2 regions of the Dechloromonas sp. ARDL1 genome follow, and region 1 is predicted to be linked to the other one. Evidence: riboswitches for the same ligand, from Rfam matches in the RefSeq annotation. Region 1 holds a riboswitch; the other holds the start of a gene.
The links. A riboswitch is a leader RNA that binds a small molecule or an ion and turns the genes downstream of it on or off. The one in region 1 is predicted to bind cyclic di-GMP.

Region 1 (3,359 bases):
CACCGGAAGCTGACTAGAATTTTCGTTTCACCCCTCAAATACAACGGAGAATACCAATGGAACATCAACTGCCCCAGCTGCCGTACGCCAAGGACGCCCTGGCTCCGCACATGTCGGCCGAGACCTTCGACTACCACTACAGCAAGCACCACAACGCCTACGTCGTTAACCTGAACAACCTGATCAAGGGCACCGAGTACGAAGCCCTCGACCTCGAAGCCATCGTCAAGAAGGCTCCGGCCGGCGGCATCTACAACAACGCTGCCCAGGTCTGGAACCACACCTTCTTCTGGAACTGCATGAAGCCGAACGGCGGCGGCGCCCCGACCGGTGCCCTGGCCGCTGCCATCGACGCCAAGTGGGGCTCGCTGGATGCCTTCAAGGCCGCCTTCCAAGCCTCTGCCGTCGGCAACTTCGGCTCTGGCTGGACCTGGCTGGTCAAGAAGGCCGACGGCTCGGTCGATATCGTCAACATGGGCGCCGCCGGCACCCCGCTGACCACCGGCGACAAGGCCCTGCTCTGCGTCGACGTCTGGGAACACGCCTACTACATCGACTACCGCAACCTCCGTCCGAAGTTCGTAGAAACCTTCCTGGCCTCGCTGGTCAACTGGTCCTTTGCCGAAGCCAACTTCGCCTGATTGACCCATAAAAGCAATGAAAGGGAGCCGTCGCGCTCCCTTTTTTGTTCCCATCGCTTTGCCGTCCATTTCCCGATGACCTCGCCGAATACCCGCCGCCTTCTCGCCCAAGAACTGGCCGCCGCTGCCGCGGCCTACCAGACCGCCGAGATCATTCCGCACTGCCCGGGCTGTTCGCAGCCTTGCTGCAAACTCGAAACACTGGTTCTCGACCTCGAGTGGAAGCAGATCAAAACCCTCTGGCAGGTGCGCGAATCGCGCCCGGTATTTGACAAGGCACTCTCCTCCGGCAAAGGCCCCGAGGAAATCCGCGAAAGCGGCGGACGTTACTACGTGCACGGCAAACCCTGCCCGGCCTACGATGAGCCCCGGGGGGCATGCCGAATCTACGGGCAACATCTGAAACCTGTTGGTTGCACCGACTTTCCGGTCTATGAAGACCGGGGCGATCTCATCGCCGATCTGCGCTGCGAAGCGGTCGACCTCAAGGCACTGAAAACCTGGATCACCCGCAGCCTCGGCCCCGCCGCTCGAATCACCCAGTCAGCGGACGATGAGTTCCCCTTCCTGGTGACGCTATCCGTGAGAAAACCGCGCAGTACGCGTAACTAACCCCCGCCCCCCTTGCACCCGCCGCATCGGCAATCCCCCCGGAAATGCATTAGCTTCGCAGCATCCCACGCGGCAGCTTCTTGACAGGGGCAGGAGCAATAGATGTCGGCTCAGCCTCCGACTGCGCAAGCTGAATACCCTGTGCACTCATTTCGGCCATCACCTCCGCTTCGCTGCGGCCGGATTCAATGGCGGCCGCACGAACCGGCGCCAGACCATCGGGGTTGCTGTCGAAATGCACCGAACAATCCCTCCGCGAACCGCACATCACTGATTTGGCGAGAACGCCGACATAATTCATCTCGAACGGCACGTTCATCAGGGGAATACTGATACGATCCCCGGCCAGTTGCTCCGGGCTGCCCCAGATCGTCCGCACCAGCGCAGGCAAGCGGCGATCCATGCGATTGGCGACTTCGGCAGCTCGCTGCGTATGACCATTGACCGGCGCACGGGCAAGCAGGCATTGGACCGTCAATTGAGCAGGTGCATACCAGCAAGCCCAGCGCGCACCTTCGTTTGCAGGATCGGCAATATCTGCGGAACTGCTGCCGGAAACTGCGAATAACAGCACCAACACGATGTGGCGAGCAACACGGCGAAAGACGTCCATGAAGAACCTCCGGCAATCCCGCTATCGTGGGGTGAAGCTGAAGCTTCGCCCGGTAGACCGGTGACTTTGCGACCCCGCCTTTCGGTCGGGTGTGCCTTTTTCGGACAAGAGCGAGCACAGCTTGCAACTGAACCCACCCCTTGAATGGTGATTTTGACAAACAAATCACCATTGACGTTATTTTTATGAATTAATTGATTTATGTCAACTTGCTGCCGCAATTTTTTTGGCAGGCCGGCTGCCAAAACCTAGCCGAGGCCAAGTATGTCCGGCAAGAACACTTCGGTAACCAGAACCTGCTGATCATCCAAGCGGTGCAATGACCGTCGCGCCCAGAGATGTCTAGGCGGCGAGCATAGGGCCGCAGCGCGCCGATACAGCGGGTGACGGCCGTCGAGGCGCAGGAATTCGATTCGCCCGCGCGTAAATCCAGGGTAAGCGAAAAGCAGCGACCCCAAGGAACGGGAGCCAAGACGCGCCATCCAGCGTGTCAGACGACCACTTCCCGAGGCCGCCAGCGTCGTGTGCGCAAAGATGACCGGCTTATCGTCACAGACGAGCACGACCTCGCGTACCCAGGCCAAGGCACCGTCGCAGCCGCCATCGATAGCTTCGTCGGCAAGCGCCTGGCCCTTGCCAAAGCGCAAGAGGCGAACACTGAACTGCCGGCTGGATTTCAGGCAGCGCGCCGTAAGCGAACCCGGCTCGGTCAGCCACGAACACAAAACAGGGGATTGCGGCCCGCCGGCAAGGCGCGACCGCCATTTACTACGCTTCATTACTGCGGACGCGGCGCCTTGTCGATGCCATTGATCTTCATGCCAGCCTTGATACCACGCTGCGCGAACCAACCGGCATTCATTTCCAGCGCAAAACGTGCTGGGCGGCGGGCACAGTGGTTGTCCTCGGTCTGCGGCTGCATGTCTTCAATATTGATGATCGTGCCGCTGGCATCCATGAAGGCCACCGACAAGGGCAACAGCGTATTGCGCATCCACATGCAATGCGTGTTTTCGTGACTGAACACGAACAACATGCCGTGCTGCGGCGGCATGCTCTTGCGATTCATCAGACCCAACTGACGGTGCGGGTCGGTCGCGGCGACCTCGGCCTCGATGCGGTACATGCCGCTCGTCAGCTCCAGCACGGGCATCGCTGATTGCGCCATGGCACTTCCGGCGAAGGTCAATACGGCCAGTCCGGCCATCACAATCTTGTTATTCATTCCAAGCGTCCTTGCAAATCCTTGTAGCTGCCATCGATCCGGCGCCATTGCCCGAGCGGCAGGCCGTCCAGGGTAGCCGAGCCAATCGCGGCCCGAACCAGTCGCAGCGTAGGATACCCGATGGCCGCCGTCATCCGCCGAACCTGGCGATTCTTGCCCTCGGAAATCCTGATTTCCAGCCACGCAGTCGGAATCGCAGCCCGGAAACGAATCGGCGGGTCGCGCTCCCATAATCCCGCAGGTTCTTCGATCCGGCGCACCCGGGCAG
Region 2 (3,359 bases), 1.8 Mb from region 1:
CGTTGTACAGCGCCTTGGCGAAGGGATAGGACGACGAGCTGCCATAGCCGAACCCGGAGACGCTGCCGCCCTGGCTGGTGAAGAGGGTGTAGCCGACCATCCTGGGCGTGACCGACTCGGCGTTGTAACCGAATTGCCCCAGGTGTTGAATCGGGCTGCTCGTGTTTTCCAGCAAAAAGGCTAGTTCGCCGCCGGCGTATTTCATGACTTTCGGGCCGGCGTAGGTATTGGTCGGCAGCGGATTGGTTGTTGCCGGGCTGCTCGGTGTCTTGATCAGGCCGGACAGATTGACACTGAAATTACGGGCATAGCCGTCGAAGGCCGTGTAGTTGGCCAGTTTTGTCTGGATGGTGCTCAGGGAGCCGAGGGCGCCGCTGGATAGCAGGCTGCCGGTCAGCGAGCTGACGGCAATGGTCTGTCCGTTGGCCTTGGTCACGGTCAGTGCGCCGTAGGGGTTGAAAGCGGCCTGCATGTTGACCAGGCCGGTACCGTAAGTGCTGTCCGTTCCCTTGGTTCCCAGGTCGGTGGCCGTCGCCAGCAGCAGGTTGGCGGTCGTGCCGTTGGTCTTCAGGATAGGCCAGGCGTTTTGCAGCAGCATCAGCGCTCCACTGACAACGGGGGCCGCCATCGAGGTGCCGGACCACAACGAATAGGCGCTGTTGCCGGCAAGGGTATAGGGGGCGATGATGGATTCGCCCGGTGCCATGATCCAGCGTGCGGCGTAGTTGGTGGTAGCTCCTGTCGTGCTGACCAGGTTGCCGCTGCCCGGCTTGTTGGTAAAACTGGAGGCGACATTGGCACTATTGACCGAACCGGCAAAAATCAGGCGCTGGATTGCTGCGGCGCTGAGCCCGCTGGTGCTCAGGTTGCTCAACAGGTTCTGGGCGCTGTTGCCGCCGGCCCAGACGATGAACGCGCCTTTGGACGCCGCGTAGTTGATGGCGGCGACGGTGTTGGCATCGTTGCCGTAAGTGATCGAGACGTTGATCACCCAGGCGCCTGCGTCGGCAGCCTTCTTGATGCCGTTGGCGACATCGGTCGAATAGCCGGAGCCGGCTGCATTCAGAACTTTTTCCGAGAAGATGTTGGCTGCCGGTGCAACGCCGATGAAGTTGCCGGCGACCGTGGTGTAGCCGCCCGCCGTGACCGTGCTGAATTGTGATGTCCGATTGCCGGCGGCGATGCTGGCAACCGCCGTGCCGTGGCCGTTATCGTCGGCAAAGCCGTTGGAGCAGCGGAAGGAGACTGAGGCACAGGAGCTCAGCGCCTGCGACACTTGACCTGCGGCGAACTGCGGGTGAGTGGCATTGATGCCGGTGTCTACGACGCCCAGCAACTGCCCCTGTCCCCATTTTGCGGCCGATTCGATGGTGTTGGTGATGCCGATCTGGCGTAGCCAGGGAGCATAGGTTTGTGCGTGGGCCTGCTTGGCGTAAGTGAAGCAGGTCATCGCAAGCAGTACGGCGTACGAACACTGCTTGAGGGGTAGCGGGTGATGCGGGCGTTGGGCGATCATCGCGAGTCTCCGGGTGCAGATGTGCGCCAATCAGGAGACGGTCAGGTGGCAGGAATCGCTACCCGGCAACCCCGCTAGCTTGGATTTGCGTCAGTGCCGCATCCGTCAGCCCGGTGGCTTTGCGTCCCCGGCTTTCGCACGGGTTTGCCAAAATTGTTGTTTATTGTAATTTTGTAATGCTAGGAATGCAAGAAAAAAATGACCGGCGATGATGGCCGGTCATTGATTCCCTTGCTGAAATTCCGGTATCCCTTGCTGGGCAAGTGGTTTCACTCCTTGAGCAGAACCCAGCGTCCATCCTTCACCATCATCATGACGCGGGCACGTTGATCCATCCCATTGTGGTTCTGTGCATTCATGTTGAACACACCTTGCGCGCCGACCACTTCCTTGGACTGTTCCAGCGCATCGCGCAAGGCTTCACGGAACTCGAGGTTGCCCGGCTTGGCTTTTTTCAGCGCAGCCGGGATGGCCTTCTGCAGCAACAGGCCGGCATCGTAGGTGTTGGCGCCAAAGGTGGACATCGTGCCGGCGCCGTACTTGCCTTCATAGGCCTTGATATAGCCCTGGGCAACCGACTTGATCGGGTTGGTGGCAGCCAGGTCTGCCGCCACCAGCATCGGGCCGCCGGCCATCAGCGTGCCTTCGACCGCCTTGCCGCCAATGCGGATGAAGTCGTTGGTCGCCACGCCGTGGGTCTGATAGATACGGCCCTTGTAACCCTTCTCCTGCAGGCTGGTCTGCGGCAGCACGGCCGGTCCGCCGGTAGCGGCTACCAGCACGGCATCCGGCCGGGCGGTGATGATCTTGAGCGCCTGCCCGGTGACCGATTGGTCGGTCCGGTTGTAGCGTTCGCTGACCAGCAGCTTCAGGCCTGCCTTCTCGGCCATGGTGCTGAATACCTTGAACCAGTTCTCGCCGTAAGGATCGTTGAAGCCGATGAACCCGAGCGTCTTCACGCCGGAAGCCGTCATATGCTCGATCAGCGCCGAGGCGATCAGGTCGTCGTTCTGCGTCGTCTTGAACACCCAGCGTTTTTTGTCGTCGAGCGGCAGAATGATCGCCGACGAGCCAACCGTAGTCACCAGCGGCACCTTCGACTCGGCGACGAAGTCGAGAATTGCCAGCGCGGCCGGCGTCGTCGTCGGGCCGATCAATGCATCCACCTTCGATTCCGAGATGAGCTTTTTGACGCCGGTTACCGCGTTGGTCGGGTCGGAAGCATCGTCAAGTACCACGTACTCGACCTTTTGCCCGCCGATCTCGGTCGGCAGCAGGGCGACGGTGTTCTTTTGCGGAATGCCGACAGCAGCCGTCGGCCCGGTCGAGGAGGCAATGACGCCGATCTTGATATCGGCTGTGGCGAAACTGCTGGCCAGCATCAGGGCAAGAAGGGAGGAAACTCGGCGCAGATTCAAGGCAATCTCCGGAACGGTGGCAAAACGGAGATTATAGATAGGGTGGGTTGAATCCGGCTGAGGCAACGCAAAAGGCCTGCGATTTTTCGCAGGCCCCTGGGCAGCTTGGATGCCGCTTCAGATGCCGGAGCCAGCTGTCTCCCTGTGTGCTACCGGCAAATTATCAGTCGATAGTCGTAATCTACCTTTGCGACGACTGCAAATCATGTCTGGCAGGAGCACTGTGGTGGCGACTGTCGATGCCATCTCGCTACCCCGATCGCTACCAATGATCTTGCTGGTGCGTGGTGCCTTGTACACAAAATGGAAGCGCATGATCCGTCAGGAGGGTTCTCCTGGAGGCGCTGGCGAAGTGCCTTGGAATCGGGAGGTGCTTGATCCTAGCGTCCGTAATGGACGGTTAGGCTCGCTTTGCCGATCGTGTT

Region 2: another riboswitch for cyclic di-GMP. It lies ahead of AB6Q56_RS15275 (S8 family peptidase); the one in region 1 lies ahead of AB6Q56_RS01620 (hypothetical protein).

Annotation. Positions count from the first base shown of each region.
Region 1 is NZ_CP168939.1:323,802-327,160, reverse strand. Features, by position in the region: gene xseA (exodeoxyribonuclease VII large subunit) at 1-17, shown strand, start outside; gene AB6Q56_RS01630 (superoxide dismutase) at 57-641, shown strand; gene AB6Q56_RS01625 (YkgJ family cysteine cluster protein) at 717-1,253, shown strand; gene AB6Q56_RS01620 (hypothetical protein) at 1,303-1,866, opposite strand; cyclic di-GMP riboswitch class I at 1,875-1,972, opposite strand; gene AB6Q56_RS01615 (chorismate--pyruvate lyase family protein) at 2,115-2,645, opposite strand; gene AB6Q56_RS01610 (DUF192 domain-containing protein) at 2,645-3,091, opposite strand; gene AB6Q56_RS01605 (pseudouridine synthase) at 3,088-3,359, opposite strand, start outside.
Region 2 is NZ_CP168939.1:3,078,816-3,082,174, reverse strand. Features, by position in the region: gene AB6Q56_RS15275 (S8 family peptidase) at 1-1,516, opposite strand, end outside; cyclic di-GMP riboswitch class I at 1,578-1,675, opposite strand; gene AB6Q56_RS15270 (ABC transporter substrate-binding protein) at 1,786-2,934, opposite strand; gene AB6Q56_RS15265 (YbhB/YbcL family Raf kinase inhibitor-like protein) at 3,315-3,359, opposite strand, start outside.